2 regions of the Pseudomonas sp. P65(2024) genome follow, and region 2 is predicted to be linked to the other one. Evidence: riboswitches for the same ligand, from Rfam matches in the RefSeq annotation. Region 2 holds a riboswitch; the other holds the start of a gene.

Region 1 (7,524 bases), on a different contig from region 2:
CCCCTGTGGTCCCCGCGACCGCCCGCGAGCATGAAACCGATCCAGTTGCCCCTGGGTGTGCGTCTGCGCGACGACGCCACCTTCATCAACTACTACCCCGGCGCCAATGCCGCGGCACTGGGCTATGTCGAGCGGCTGTGCGAAGCCGACGCCGGCTGGACCGAAAGCCTCATCTACCTGTGGGGCAAGCAGGGCGTGGGCCGCACCCACCTGTTGCAGGCCGCCACCCAGCGTTTCCAGCAGTTGGGCCAACCCGCTGTCTACCTGCCCCTGGCGCAACTGCTTGATCGCGGCGTCGAACTGCTCGACTACCTCGAACAGTACGAGCTGGTGTGCATCGACGACCTGCATGTGATTGCCGGCAAGGCGGACTGGGAAGAGGCGATGTTTCACCTGTTCAACCGCCTGCGCGACAGCGGCCGGCGCCTGCTGCTGGCGGCGTCCAGTTCGCCACGGGAACTGCCGATCAAACTGGCCGACCTCAAGTCGCGGCTGACCCTGGCGCTGATCTTCCAGATGCGTGGGATGTCCGATGAGGACAAGCTGCGCGCCCTGCAACTGCGTGCCTCGCGCCGTGGCCTGCACTTGACCGACGAGGTCGGCCACTTCATCCTCACCCGCGGTACGCGCAGCATGAGCGCGTTGTTCGACCTCCTCGAACGCCTCGACCAGGCCTCCCTGCAGGCCCAGCGCAAGCTGACCATCCCGTTCCTCAAGGAAACCCTCGGCTGGTAGCCCTGAGAACACGGTGCCAGAGCATCAAAACGGAAAAGTCACATCTTTTTCGATAAAATTTGCAAATGGGTCCGATAGAAGGCATAGTTTCCCCCTTCTAAAGGACTACAGACACGGTCGTGCCCATGCTGAAGCGCTTCGCACCCCTCGTGCCACTTGCACTTGTCACCCTTCTTTACGGCTGTGCCTCCACCGGCCCGGTCGCACCCTCGCAGGACCACCGCGTGGCCGCCGAGCAATCGGTCAAGGCCAAGGCTTCCGCCTCTTCCGTATTCACCGAGGAAGAGCTGGCCAGCGAAGACGACCTCGACGCCTTCTCCAGCAACGGCAAGCCATACCAGCTGCCTGTGCTGGCCGACAGCATTCTCGAACGCGGCATGGCCCTGATCGGCACCCGCTACCGCTTCGGCGGCACCTCCGAGAAGTCCGGCTTCGACTGCAGCGGTTTCATCGGCTACCTGTTCCGCGAAGAGGCGGGCATGAACCTGCCGCGCTCGACCCGCGAGATGATCAACGTCGACGCGCCCAAGGTCGCCCGTAACAAGCTCAAGCCCGGCGACCTGCTGTTCTTCAGCACCAACGGCCGTGGCCGCGTGAGCCATGCCGGCATCTACCTGGGTGACAACCAGTTCATCCACTCCAGCAGCCGCCGCAGCGGTGGTGTGCGTATCGACAGCCTGGGCGATCGCTATTGGAGCAAGACCTTCATCGAGGCCAAACGCGCGCTCGCCATGGCGCCGACCACGATCTCGCGCAATTGATTTGATATCAAAATGCTGTAACCTCGCACGGCGGCGTAGCTGAAAAGCTCGCCGCCGTGCGCATTTACAGAAAGCGTCTAATCTAAATTCTCAACTCTTTTTACCTTCGGCCGTGGCCGTCGGATTTTCGACAGGACGTTCGCATCATGGCGATGTTGGCGCGCTTCGCATTCTTTTCCCTGGTGGCCCTGCTTGCGGCCTGCTCCAGCCGTGCACCTGCGCCGGCGCCCACGCCCAAACAGCCGATGGTGTTCAATCAGGCGCCTTCGTCGCCTGCGGCCGACGATGTATTGTTTCGCGCCATCGGCCTGGTGGGCACACCGTATCGCTGGGGTGGCAATACACCGGATGCCGGGTTCGATTGCAGCGGCCTGATCGGCTATGTCTACCGTGATGCGGCGGGTATCAGTCTGCCACGCTCGACTCGCGAGATGATCGTCATGCGCGCGCCAAATGTGGATATCAATTCGCTGCAGTCGGGTGATCTGGTGTTCTTTGCCACCAGCGGCGGGTCGCAGGTCAGCCATGCCGGCATCTACGTCGGTGAAGGGCGCTTCGTGCATGCACCGTCGACGGGCGGCACCGTGCGCCTGGACTACCTGTCCAACAGCTACTGGGCCAAGGCCTACCTCCAGGCCAAACGGGTGCTGCCGCCGGGGCATCTGGCGCAGAATCCCTGATACCTACCGGCGCGGGCAGGGTATGAACTTGGTCCAGTATTGCCTGGCTGGCATCAAGCCTGTTTGAGCAGAAGCGCCACTCCGGGATAGTACTGCCCCAGTTCGTTGTGCAGCTTGCGGTAGGCATACGGGAAGTACCAGGCAAGCGCACAGGCCGTGTGCTTCTGCAGATCGTCCACCAGGTCCTGCAGTTCCTCGGGGCTGGCATGCTGGCCGGCCTTCCACGGTGTGACGAACAGTGCCCCAGCCTTGAGTTGGCTGCCATAGGCGATCGGCTTGGCCAGGGCGGCGGTTTCCTGCAGGGCCGCTGTCAGGTCGAGGCGAGCGATGCGCGGCCAGCGCTGGCCAGCGTGCAGGTACAGCGACTCCTCGGCGCTGCTGATCGACAGGTCGCAGCGCCCGTCGCGCTCGCCCTCGTCGCGCTGTTTCTTGCTCATGTGCCGTTCCAGCGCCACCAACTCACCCTGCCAGGCTGCAGCGGCGAGCAGGCCGACGTTGCTGGCTGTGCCGTGCCAGTAGGGCGCCTCGTTGTCGCCCTGCAACTGGTTGAAGCGGTCGATGCAGTCGACCCAGCGCTCGAGGGCCGGGCGCAGGAACTCCAGGCGCGGGTTGTTGATCATCAGGCCTTGCATGCTGCGCTCTCCTTGTCATTGTGATCCGGGTTGGCCGGGTGATGGCTATGTGATATCACTGCTCTGAGTGTGGCACAAGCTGGTGAATCGGCCATTGATCCAGGCCAGATCGGCCCTCGCTCGATTGACGCTCCCGGTGCAACCCTCTAACCTTCGCGGCGTGCTTCAGGTGCCCCGCGAGCTGCGGTTCGGCAGGGTGAAACTGGGAAGCCGGTGGGCGCCAGTAGGCGCGAGTCCGGCGCTGCCCCCGCAACGGTAGATGAGTCGACGGCTACGCAAGGCCACTGGATGTCCATGTCCGGGAAGGCGCGTAGCCAGGGCCTGCGCCCGCTCATGAGCCCGGAGACCGGCCTGTCACTGCCAAACGGCATCACGGAGGGTGATGCGCGGTGCGATGTGGCCCTTGCCATGCCTCCTGCGCGCTCCTCGTCTGCCTGCCTTTTACCTGTCGCCGCCGCTGCGACAGCCTGCGGAGACCCCTGATGAGCGAATCCATCGAACGCGACGAACGTCACCTGGCGCGCATGCAGCGCAAGAAGGCGATCATCGACGAGCGCATCGCCAATTCCCCCAATGAATGCGGCCTGCTGCTGGTGCTGACCGGCAACGGCAAGGGCAAGAGCAGCTCGGCCTTCGGCATGCTTGCCCGCGCCCTTGGCCATGGCATGCAGTGCGGCGTGGTGCAGTTCATCAAAGGCCGCAACAGCACCGGCGAGGAGCTGTTTTTCCGCCGATTTCCCGAGCAGGTGCGTTATCACGTGATGGGCGAGGGTTTTACCTGGGAAACCCAGGACCGCCAGCGCGACATCGCCGCTGCCGAGGCCGCCTGGGCGGTGTCGCGGCAGTTGCTGCAGGACCCCTCTATCCAGTTCGTCGTGCTCGATGAGCTGAACATCGCCCTCAAGCACGGCTACCTGGACCTCGACCAGGTGCTATCGGATATCCAGGCGCGTCCGCCGATGCAGCATGTGATCGTCACGGGGCGCGCTGCCAAGCCGGAGATGATCGAACTGGCCGACACCGTCACCGAGATGGGCATGCTCAAGCACGCCTTCCAGGCCGGTATCCGCGCGCAGAAGGGCGTTGAACTGTGAGTGAGTCGCGCCAGTGTCCCGCCGTGCTGATCGCGGCCCCGGCCTCGGGCCAGGGCAAGACCACGGTCACTGCCGCCCTGGCCCGCCTGCACCGCAACCTCGGGCGCACGGTGCGGGTGTTCAAGTGCGGGCCTGACTTTCTCGACCCGATGATCCTCGAGCGCGCCAGCGGTGCGCCGGTCTACCAGCTCGACCTGTGGATGATCGGCGCCGAGGAGAGTCGCCGCCTGTTGTGGGAAGCGGCGGGCGAGGCCGACCTGATCCTGATCGAGGGCGTGATGGGCCTGTTCGACGGCACGCCGTCGAGCGCCGACCTGGCGCGCCACTTCGGCGTGCCGGTGTTGGCGGTGATCGACGGCACGGCCATGGCCCAGACCTTTGGTGCCTTGGCTCTAGGCCTGGCGCGCTACCAGCCCGACCTGCCGTTCGCCGGGGTGCTGGCCAACCGGGTCGGCAGCCTGCGTCATGCGCAACTGCTCGAAGGCAGCCTGACCGAAGGCCTGCGCTGGTACGGCGGGTTGTCCCGCGAGCGCGGCATCGAGCTGCCCAGCCGTCACCTTGGCCTGGTCCAGGCCAGCGAGTTGAACGACCTGGATGCACGCCTGGATGCCGCCGCCGAAGCCCTGGGCGCCAGTTGCGATGCCGCGCTGCCGCCACCGGTCCGTTTTGCCGAGCCTGAGCCTGTGAATGTGACTGCGTCGCTGGCCGGGGCGCGCATCGGTGTGGCCCGTGATGAGGCCTTCGCCTTCACCTATGGCGCCAATCTTGACCTGCTGCGTGGCCTCGGTGCGCACCTGGAATTCTTCTCGCCGGTGCATGACCGCGAGCTACCCGTGGTGGACAGTCTCTACCTGCCCGGCGGCTACCCCGAACTGCATCACCAGGCGCTGGCCGCCAACGCGCCGATGCTGGAAGCGATCCGCGCCCATCATGCCGCCGGCAAGCCGTTGCTGGCCGAGTGCGGCGGCATGCTCTACCTGCTCGACGCGCTGACCGACGTGGCGGGCGAGCGCGCCACGCTGCTGGGCTTGCTGCCGGGCGAGGCGACCATGCAGAAGCGCCTGGCGGCCCTGGCCCTGCAGGCGGTCGAACTACCCGAAGGCACCCTGCGAGGCCACACCTACCACCACTCGCTGACCAGCACGGAGCTTGCGCCGATCGCCCGCGGCCAGAGCCCCAACGGCGGTCGGGGCAACGAGGCGGTCTATCGTCTGGGGCGTCTGACCGCCTCCTACGTGCACTTCTACTTCCCCTCCAACCCCGACGCGGCGGCGGCGCTGCTGCGACCATGAGCCGACACGCCTACAGCGAAGCCGAACGCCAGGCCATCTACCGGGCCATTGGCGAACGCCGCGACATGCGCCATTTTGCCGGGGGCGAGGTGGCCCCCGAGTTGCTCGGACGCCTGCTCGCCGCCGCCCACCAGGCGCCCAGCGTAGGCCTGATGCAGCCGTGGCGGTTCATCCGTATCAGCCAGCGTGCCTTGCGCGAGCGGATCCAGGCGCTGGTGGAGCAGGAGCGGGTGCGCACCGCCGAGGCCCTGGGCGAGCGCTCCGATGAATTCATGAAGCTCAAGGTCGAAGGCATCAACGACTGCGCCGAAGTGCTGGTGGCCGCGTTGATGGACAAGCGCGAGGCGCATGTCTTCGGCCGCCGCACCCTGCCCGAGATGGACTTGGCCTCGCTGGCCTGCGCCATCCAGAACCTGTGGCTGGCGGCACGCGCCGAAGGGTTGGGCATGGGCTGGGTATCGCTGTTCGACCCCGAGGCCCTGGCCGAACTGCTGGGCATGCCCGCGGGCGCCAAGCCCATGGCGGTGCTGTGCCTGGGGCCGGTGACAGAGTTCTATCCGGCGCCGATGCTGGTGCTGGAAGACTGGGCCGAACAGCGGCCCTTGAGCGAGATGCTGTACGAGAACCATTGGGGAGAGCGTCCATGAGCGTGGCCTTGCTGACCGTGGCGGGCGTGGCCCTGGATGCGCTGCTGGGCGAGCCGCGCCGGCGTCATCCGCTGGTGGGCTTCGGCAACTTCGCCTCGCGCCTGGAGCAACGTTTCAACGCCGGTGGGCGCGGCTGGCGCAGCCATGGCGTCACCGCGTGGTTCCTGGCGGTGGTGCCGCTGACCCTGCTGGCGCTGATCCTGTCCTGGCTGCCGTACATCGGCTGGCTGGTGGATGTGCTGGCGCTGTACTGCGCCCTGGGCCTGCGCAGCCTGGGCGAGCATGTGCTGCCGGTGGCCCAGGCCTTGCGCCAGGGGGACCTGGCCGAGGCGCGGCGGCGTGTCGGTTACCTGGTCAGCCGCGAAACCCGCGAGCTGGACGAGCCCGCCGTGGCCCGGGCGGCCACCGAGTCGGTGTTGGAAAACGGCAGCGACGCGGTGTTTGCCGCGCTGTTCTGGTTTGTCGTGGCCGGTGCGCCGGGGGTGGTGCTGTACCGCCTGAGCAATACCCTGGATGCCATGTGGGGCTATCGCAACGAGCGCTTCGAACGCTTTGGCTGGTGCGCGGCGCGCATCGACGATGGGCTGAACTATATTCCCGCCAGGCTGGTGGCGCTGACCTATGCGCTGCTGGGCAAGACCCGCCTGGCCCTGGCCTGCTGGCGCAACCAGGCGCCGCTGTGGGATAGCCCCAACGCCGGCCCGGTGATGGCCGCGGGTGCCGGCGCGCTGGGCGTGGAGCTGGGCGGCCCGGCGGTGTATCACGGCGAGCTGCATGAACGACCGCGCCTGGGTGAAGGGCCGATGGCCGACGCCCAGGCCATCGAGCGCGGCTGGAGCCTGGTGCAGCGCGGCGTGTGGTTGTGGGTGCTGTTGATCTGCGTGGGAGCCTATCTGAATGCTTGAACACGGTGGCCGCCTGCTGCGGGCGGTGAAACAGTACGCCATTCCACGGGAGCAGTGGCTCGACCTGTCCAGCGGTATCGCGCCATGGTCCTATCCGATACCGCCGATTCCGCTGGAGGCCTGGGCCCGTCTGCCGGAGACCGAAGACGGCCTGGAGACGGCGGCGCGAAAGTACTATGGCGCGCAGCCGTTGCTGGCGGTGGCCGGCTCCCAGGCGGCGATCCAGGCCTTGCCGCACCTGCGCCCGAGCGGGCGGGTCGGGGTCCTGTCGCCGTGCTATGCCGAGCATCCGCATGCCTGGGCACGGGCAGGGCACACGTTGGTCGAACTGGACGAGACCGAGGTCGAGGACGTGCTCGACAGTCTTGACGTCCTGGTGCTGGTCAACCCCAACAATCCCACCGGCCGTCGGGTAACCCGCGAACGCCTGCTGGCCTGGCATGCGCGTCTGGCCGAGCGCGGTGGCTGGCTGCTGGTGGACGAAGCCTTCATGGACAATACGCCCGAACACAGCGTGGTCGAGCAGGCCGGGCAACCTGGCCTGATCGTGTTGCGCTCGTTCGGCAAGTTCTTCGGCCTGGCCGGTGTGCGGTTGGGCTTCGTCGTCGCCCAGGCGGATGTGCTGCGACGTCTGGCCGAGGCACTCGGGCCCTGGGCCGTCAGCGGCCCGACCCGAGTGCTGGGGCAGGCCTGTTTCGCCGACGACGCGGCGCACCTGGCGCAGATTGCCCGTTGCGCCCAGGCCAGCCAGCGCCTGGCCTCGTTGCTCGACGGCGCG
Region 2 (7,524 bases):
CCATGCGCTCGATGTTGTGGTCGTAAGCTTCCTGCAGGGGCAGGTTGGCGAGGATCTTTTCCTCGCGGCTGGGCTTCTGGTCGCAGGCGGCGAGGGCGGCGAGCAGCAACACGGGGAGCAGTAGACGGGGCAGGCGGGGCATGGTGGGGCCTTGGGCACGGTAAGGCCTGGGAGTGTACTGTAATCCCGTGATCGAGGAATCAGCGTTGCAGCGGATTGCGCAGGCGTACCCAGAGGATCGCCGGCAGGGCCATCAGCAGCCATTTCAGGTAGCGGTTCACTTCGTAGTGTTCACAGGCCACGCCGATGAGGGTGCAGACCACCACCACGGCCACGAACTGGATCATTCTTTCCATCAGCAGGTTTCCATCATTGCAGGGGCCGGACGGGCCGCGGGCGCACTGTAGCAGGAGTCGCAGGCGCCGCAGGCCGGCATGCCACACGGCGTAACACTTTTGCGCCGCTGGCAGGTGCCAGGTTGGCTATTGTGCGGCAATCCCGCCAGCCAGGGAAGGTAACCCCCATGACCCTCTACAAAGGTGGCTTGCCAGCGTTCTGCGCCACCTGCGGCAGTTCCCTCGGCGCCATTGATGATGCGCCGACGGTGGCCTTGCTGCTGGGCAGCTTCGATGCCAAGGGCGACCAGGCCCTGCGCCCGGCACGCGCGTCTGTACAGTCTGACAGATCCTTCCAGCCTTCCTGCACAACACTCAACACCGCGTTCATTTTCATTCCCGCTGTATTCGCCTACCGTCTCCTTCCACCCCCATCACAAGGAGATCACGCATGCCTGAGCTTGCGTTGTACAAGGTGAAACTGCTGGATGAATTCGAGGCCCGCGAGGACGACTGGAGCTTCAGCCACTTCGAGCGCCGCCTGACCCAGGTCAAGCCTGCCGCCAACTACCAGGATGCCAAAGGCATTATCAAGGCTGCCCACCTGGCGAACAACTGGCCGAAAACGGTCCGGCGCTACCTGCTGAGCAACTACCGATTCCACGGCAATGTCAGCAGTGAGCTGACTGAAACCTTCGTGCAGGTGCTGGCGGGCATGACGCCGTTGGAGCTGCAGGCGTGGAGGTTGCCGCCTGCAGGATACATGGGCTGAGATGCAGGCTGTAACCTCTGCTCAGCGCTATGACAAACGATGCTGGGGTCGCGAAGCGGCTCCAGCGCTTTCAGGCGCGAAACCGCAGTACCCGCGCCCCATCATACGGATCGATCAGGTAGTGGGCCTGAACCCCGAATGTCGCCGATATCCGCTCCGGTGTCAGCACCACCTCCGGTATCCCCAAGGCAACCAACCGTCCTTGGTCAAGCACCGCCAACCGGTCACAAGTCAACGCCTGGTTGAGATCATGCAAGGCCACCAGGGTCGTCACCGACAGCGCTTGAACCTGCCGCAGCAGGCTCAGTTGATGCTGGATATCAAGATGATTGGTCGGCTCGTCCAGTAGCAGTACCTGCGGCCGCTGGGCCAGGGCCCGGGCGATGTGCACGCGCTGGCGTTCGCCGCCGGACAGCTCGCCCCACAGGCGCCGACGCAGGTGGCCGGCGTCGGCGTCGGCCAGGGCCTGCTCGACGATGGCACGGTCGTCCGCGCCGAACGGCGCAAGGGCTGACAGCCACGGTGTGCGGCCGAGTGCCACGGCGTCGTAGACGCTGATGGCGTCCAGGGTATCGGCCTGCTGTTCGACCAGCGCCAGGCTTTGCGCAACCCGGCGACGCGGCATGCGCTCCAGCGCCTCGCCCAGCAAACGCACGCTGCCGCTGCTGGGCGTGCGCAGGCCGGCGAGCAGCTTGAGCAGGGTTGACTTGCCCGATCCGTTGGGGCCGACCACACCGAGGGTCTCGCCGGGCATCACGCTCAGGTCGATGTCTTGCAGCACTTCGCGGCCGCCCAGGCGCAGGCCCAGCCCCTCGCAGACAAGCGGGGCGTTGGCGAGGGCGGTCATCACGGTCATGGACGCCCCCGGCGGCTGACCAGGATCAGCGCGAACACTGGCGCGCCGATCAAGGCGGTGACCACGCCCACCGGGATCACCTGGCCGGCGATCAGGGTCCGCGAGAGGATGTCGGCGACAATCAGGAACAACGCACCGCCCAGCGCGCTGGCCGGCAGTAGGCGGCTGTGCCCGGGGCCGAGCAGAAGGCGCAGGGCGTGGGGGATGACCAGGCCGACGAAGCCGATGGCACCGACGATCGAGACCATCACCGCAGTCACCAGCGCCGTGCAACTGATCAGCAACAATTGCGTGCGCCGCACCGGCACGCCCAGCGAGGCCGCCGAATCGGCACCGAAGGTGAAGGCGTCCAGCGCCCGGCGGTGCCACAGGCACACCGCCAGCCCGAGCACGGCCACCGGCAGCGCTAGCCAGACCGACGGCCAGCGCACGCCGCTGAGGTTGCCCAGCAGCCAGAACAGGATGCCCCGGGCCTGTTCGGCGGTGGCCGACTTGGTGATCAGAAAGGCCGTCAGCGCGTTGAACAGTTGCGAGCCGGCGATGCCGGCGAGGATCACCTGCGCATTGTCGTGTCGGCTGCCGCTGGCCCGCGACAGCACCAGTACCAGGGCGAACGCGGCCAGCGCACCGATGAAGGCACCGGCCGACAGCGACAGCACCGCGCCGCCCAGGCCGAACAGCCCCACCGCCACGGCACCGGTCGAGGCGCCTGCCGACAGGCCCAGCAGGTACGGCTCGGCCAGCGGGTTGCGCAGCAGCGCCTGGAGGATCACCCCGCAGGTCGCCAGCCCCGCGCCACAGGCGGCGGCCACCAGGGTGCGCGGGAGGCGGTAGTTCCAGACGATGCCGGCGTCGATGGGGTCGAGCGCATGGCCGGCCTGCCACAGCTGGTTGGCCAGTACCTGCCAGACCACCTCGGCGCTGATCCGCGTCTCGCCGATGGCGATCCCGGCGAGCATGGCCAGGCACAGAGCGAACAGCGCGAAGGCACTGATGGGCAGCAAACGGTTCATGGTTGTGGCGCTTTACCACTGGCAAAGGCGCTGGACAGCACCTCCAGGCCACGGAACAGGCGGATGCCGGCCTGCATGGCGTCGGCGTCGAGGACGATGATCCGGCCTTGCTTGACCGCGTCCATGTTGCGGGTCACCGGGTCGCTGCGCAGGAACTCGAGCTTTGTCTGGTAGTCGTCGGCGGGGTAGCGGCGGCGGTCCATGCGCGCGACGATCAGCCAGGTGGGGTTGGCCCTGGCCAGGGTCTCCCAGCCTACCGCCGGCCATTCTTCGCGGGACTCGACCACGTTGCGCACGCCGAGGGTCTGCAGCATGAAGTCGGCCACGCCCTGGCGACCAGCGACGTAAGGGTCGACCTTCAGGTCGGCGCTGGAGAACCAGAACAGCGCGCTGGTGTGACTCAGGTCCTGGCCGGCCAGGCGTTGCCGGGCCTGGTCCAGCTGGCCCTTGAGCTCGGCATTGAGGTGTTCGCCGCGATCCTGCACGTCGAAGATCTCGGCCAGCTGACTGACGCTCCTGTAGATGGTGTCGATCCTGAACGGCTGCAGGCGGGTACCGTCGGCGCCCACCAGGTTGTCCTTGCCTTCGCAGTCCGAGGGCAGCAGGTAGGTGGGAATGCCCAGCTCCGCGAACTGTTCGCGGGTGCCGACCGCGCCTTGGGCGCCGACCATCCATTCGAACTGCGCGGTCACCAGCTGCGGGCGCTTGCCGACCACCGCCTCGAAGCCCGGCTCGTTGTCAGCCAGGCGCTCGACCTTGTCGTTCTGCGCCTTGAACTCGGGCAGCACGTTGTTGAACCACAGCGAGGTGCCCGCCAGCCGCTCGCCCAGGCCCAGGGCATAGAGCAACTCGGTGCCGGCCTGGCCGATGGTCACCACGCGCTGCGGGGCCTGGGCGAAGGTCTGCGGCAAACCGCAGTTGTCGATGGTCAACGGGTAGCGGGTGGCGTCGGCGTGGGCCAGGCCCGCCAGTGACAGGCCGGCGAGCAGGGTGGCGAGGCGGTACGGCATGGTGGGGCGATCTCCTGTCGGGTGGTGCACGGAATGGCCCACGGACAGGCATCGCCAAGCGTCGCGCGGCAAGCACGCGGCCAGGGGCGGATGACCATCCCGGACACCCCGCCGGTTGGTGAATGCGTGCCGGCAGGTCTCCTGACTGGTGCGTCCTGGCCGGCGCCGGCCTTCCCGGGGCGGCAGACCCAGTGGCATCGATGGCGCAGGCTCGGCACCTACAGTTGCGGGGGCAGTTCCCTTTGGCCCGCCCTCGGCGCGCCCGGGATTCCCTTTTGATTCCGTGTGGAAACCGGCGGGCGGCATGGTAGACCATCGGGCCATCGGGTGAAAACGCTTTTACAGGTACTTGAGCCAGGCGATGTCGCGCCGCCGCGCCTTGAGCCGGGCGAAGCCGCGCACCGGCAGGTACAGGGCGATCGCCAGCAGCACCGCGACCAGCCACACCGCGCCGATGCCGTCGAAGCCGAAATAGCTGCCCTGGTTCAGGCCGAACAGCCCCACGCAGGCCACATACAGCAGCTTGAGCACATATAGGTGCAGCAGGTAGAAGAACATCGGCGCGGCGCCGAACACTGCCAGCGGGCCGATCCAACGGGCGTCTCCCGCACGCTCGAAAGTGCGCAGCAGCAACAGGCCAGCGCCCAGGGTCAAGGCCAGGAACAGCAGCGACGGCGGGTATTTGGTGATGTTGAAGAAGCTCATCAACGTCTGCCAGCCGTTGGCGTAGAAGGTCCACGGCGCCTCGCCGTAGCCATTGAGCAGGCGCAACACGACAAAGCCGAGCAGCAGCATCATGCCGCCCAGCAGCAAGCGCTGCTGGCGCTCGCCGGCATCGCTGCCGCGGCCGAACCAGGGGCCGAGCCCGTAGCCCAGGGCGATCACGCCGATCCATGGCAGCACCGGGTAGGAGGTACGCAGGCGCAAGCCGTCGGGCAGCTCCAGCCAGCTGCGCTCGTGCAGGATCGCCCAGGGTACATGCAGCGCCGAGTGCGGCGCGAAGTGCAGGCCATCGAGCAGGTTGTGGCCGGCGACGATCAGCGCGCCGAGGGCCAGCAGCAGCGGGCGTGGCAGCCACACCAGCAGCGACAGGGCGATCATGCTCAGGCCGATGGCCCAGATCACCTGCAGGTAGATCACGCTCGGCGGCAACTGGAAGGTCCAGGCGAAGTTGACCAGGCTGAGCTCCAGCAGCACCAGGAACAGGCCGCGCTTGAACAGGAACGTCGCTGCATCGCCCCGGCCTTGGTGCTTTTCGCCGTAAAGCCAGGCCGACAGCCCGGTGAGCAGCACGAACACCGGCGCGCACAGGTGCGCCAGGGTGCGGCTGATGAAGAGGCTGGGGTCGGTCGCGTCGATGGTCATCGGGTCGCTGACCTGACGGTGCAGGAAGAAGGTTTCGCGCACGTGGTCCAGCAGCATGAACAGGATCACCAGGCCGCGCAGAGCGTCGATGCTGTGCAGGCGTTGGCTGGGGAGGGCGGTCGGGAGGCTGGTCATCGAGGAGGGTCGCTGGCAGAGGTATCATTCAAATGAAATGTTATTTTATTTCATTTGTTTGTACCTGGATACAGCCATGCGCTGGCACTCCACTTGAATCAGCCCTGAATCAGTGGTCCCAGCCGCTCGGCCAGGGCCTGGACCGTCGCGCTCACCTTGGGCAGATGCCCACGGTTGCGACGCCAGGCCAGGTTGATCGGCAACCCCTCCATCGCGTACTCCGGCAGCACTTGCTGCAACGTCCCGGTGTCGAGCTGGCGCTGCACCAGCCAGGTCGGCAGTTGGGCAATGCCGTGCCCGGCGCTGATGGCCAGGGCCTGCCCCTCGGCATCGCCGATGGCCAGGCGGCCCGGCATCGGCCGCAGCTGCGCCAGGCCCGGGCGGGCGCCGGCGAAGTGCAGGGCCGGCGTGCTGCCGTCGGCGCAGGCGTAGAGCACACAGCCCTGGGCCTGCAACTGCTGCAGGTCGCGGGGCGTGCCGTGCCGGGCGAGGTAGGCGGGGGCGGCGCAGAACACCAGGCGCTGGCTGCCCAGGTAGCGGTGCTCGATGCCCGGCTGCCAAGTCTGTGGTCCACCGATGCGCACGACGATGTCGATGCCGTCCTCGGCCAGGTCGACGAAGCGGTCGGAGAGGGTGATGTGCGGTTGCAATCGCGGATGCAGCGCGGCGAAGTCGAGCACGGCGGGCAGTCCGTGCAGGCGGCCGAAGGTGGCCGGCAGGTCGATGCGCAGCTTGCCGCAGGGGGTCTTGTGCTCGTCGTTGAGGGCCAGTTCGGCCTCTTCGATCTCCGCCAGCACGCGGGTGCAGGTGCGGTAGTAGTCGGCGCCACTGTCGGTCAGGGCCAGGCGTCGGGTAGTGCGCTCGAACAGGCGTACCTGCAGGCGTTTCTCCAGGCGGGCCACGCCCTTGCTTACGGCGGAGCTGGTGAGGTTCATGCGCTCGGCGGCGGCGATGAAGCTGCCGGCGTTGGCCACGCTGACGAAGAAGTCGATGTCTTTCAGGCGTTCCGAGGCGGACATGGCATGGACTCGCGATTGCTGAATATTGTTCACTTGATAAGGGAATATCTACCAGTAATCGGAACAACATTCCAGATTAAGCTGGCCTGCCATTCATCGAGGATCGCAGTAGATGTCCACCTCCAGCTTGACCCATGCCACCCTGGCGCGGCCGGCGCCGCGTGCTGGGCTGTCGATCGGCCTGTTCGCCGTCGGCGGCTTTGCGGTGCTGACCACCGAGTTCCTGATTCTTGGCCTGCTGCCCGCGCTGGCACGCGACCTTGGACTGTCGGTGGCAGGCGCGGGCCAGTTGGTCACCCTGTTCGCGGTGACCGTGATGCTGTTCGGGCCGCCGCTCACCGCCTGGCTGTCGGCCCTGCCACGCAAGGGGCTGTTCATCGCCATCCTGCTGCTGTTCGCCGCCTCCAATGCGCTGTCGGCGCTGGCGCCGAACGTCTGGGTACTGGCCATGGCGCGGTTCCTCGCCGCGTTGGTCCTGCCGGTGTACTGGGGTACCGCCAGCGAAAGCGCCGGGCAACTGGTGGGCCAGGGGCGCGAGGGCTGGGCGGTGGCGCGGGTCTACTTGGGGATCACGGCGGCGTTCGTCTTTGGCATCCCGCTGGGCACCCTTGCCGCCGGGATGGTCGGCTGGCGCGGCAGCTTCTGGTTGCTCGCCGGGCTGTGCCTGCTGGTGGCGCTGCTGATGTTGGTCTGGCTGCCACCCCTGCCGGCGGTCCCGGCCCGCGCCGCGGGAGAGCGGCAGTCGGTGATTCTCAAGGACCGTCGTTTCATCGCCCATGTGCTGCTGTCGGCGCTGGTGTTCACCGCCATGTTCACTGCCTACACCTACCTGGCCGAGATCCTCGAACAGCTCGCCGCCGTGCCGGCCAACGCGGTCGGTTGGTGGCTGATGGGCTTTGGTCTGGTGGGCATGCTCGGCAACGCCCTGGCCGGACGGATCGTCGATCGCAGCCCGCTGCGGGCCACGCTGTTGCTGTTGGCGATGCTGGCCTTGGGCATGGGCCTGGTCACCCCGGTGA

The links. Region 2 has a riboswitch for cobalamin ahead of AC25MA_RS06140 (ABC transporter substrate-binding protein). Riboswitches for the same ligand answer to the same signal wherever they lie in the genome.
Region 1: linked by a shared signal. The riboswitch ahead of cobO (cob(I)yrinic acid a,c-diamide adenosyltransferase) and the one ahead of AC25MA_RS06140 (ABC transporter substrate-binding protein) in region 2 are both predicted to bind cobalamin.

What each region holds. Positions count from the first base shown of each region.
Region 1 is NZ_JBLIYX010000010.1:130,888-138,411, reverse strand. Features, by position in the region: gene hda (DnaA regulatory inactivator Hda) at 31-735, shown strand; gene AC25MA_RS15535 (C40 family peptidase) at 861-1,496, shown strand; gene AC25MA_RS15530 (C40 family peptidase) at 1,643-2,176, shown strand; gene AC25MA_RS15525 (hypothetical protein) at 2,230-2,808, opposite strand; cobalamin riboswitch at 2,959-3,177, shown strand; gene cobO (cob(I)yrinic acid a,c-diamide adenosyltransferase) at 3,291-3,902, shown strand; gene AC25MA_RS15515 (cobyrinic acid a,c-diamide synthase CobB) at 3,899-5,194, shown strand; gene bluB (5,6-dimethylbenzimidazole synthase) at 5,191-5,841, shown strand; gene cbiB (adenosylcobinamide-phosphate synthase CbiB) at 5,838-6,746, shown strand; gene cobD (threonine-phosphate decarboxylase CobD) at 6,739-7,524, shown strand, end outside.
Region 2 is NZ_JBLIYX010000003.1:169,449-176,972, forward strand. Features, by position in the region: gene AC25MA_RS06110 (hypothetical protein) at 1-142, opposite strand, end outside; gene AC25MA_RS06115 (hypothetical protein) at 201-356, opposite strand; gene AC25MA_RS06120 (hypothetical protein) at 524-814, shown strand; gene AC25MA_RS06125 (hypothetical protein) at 787-1,107, shown strand; gene AC25MA_RS06130 (ABC transporter ATP-binding protein) at 1,178-1,963, opposite strand; gene AC25MA_RS06135 (FecCD family ABC transporter permease) at 1,960-2,976, opposite strand; gene AC25MA_RS06140 (ABC transporter substrate-binding protein) at 2,973-3,986, opposite strand; cobalamin riboswitch at 4,101-4,298, opposite strand; gene AC25MA_RS06145 (acetyltransferase domain-containing protein) at 4,326-5,486, opposite strand; gene AC25MA_RS06150 (LysR family transcriptional regulator) at 5,585-6,505, opposite strand; gene AC25MA_RS06155 (MFS transporter) at 6,618-7,524, shown strand, end outside.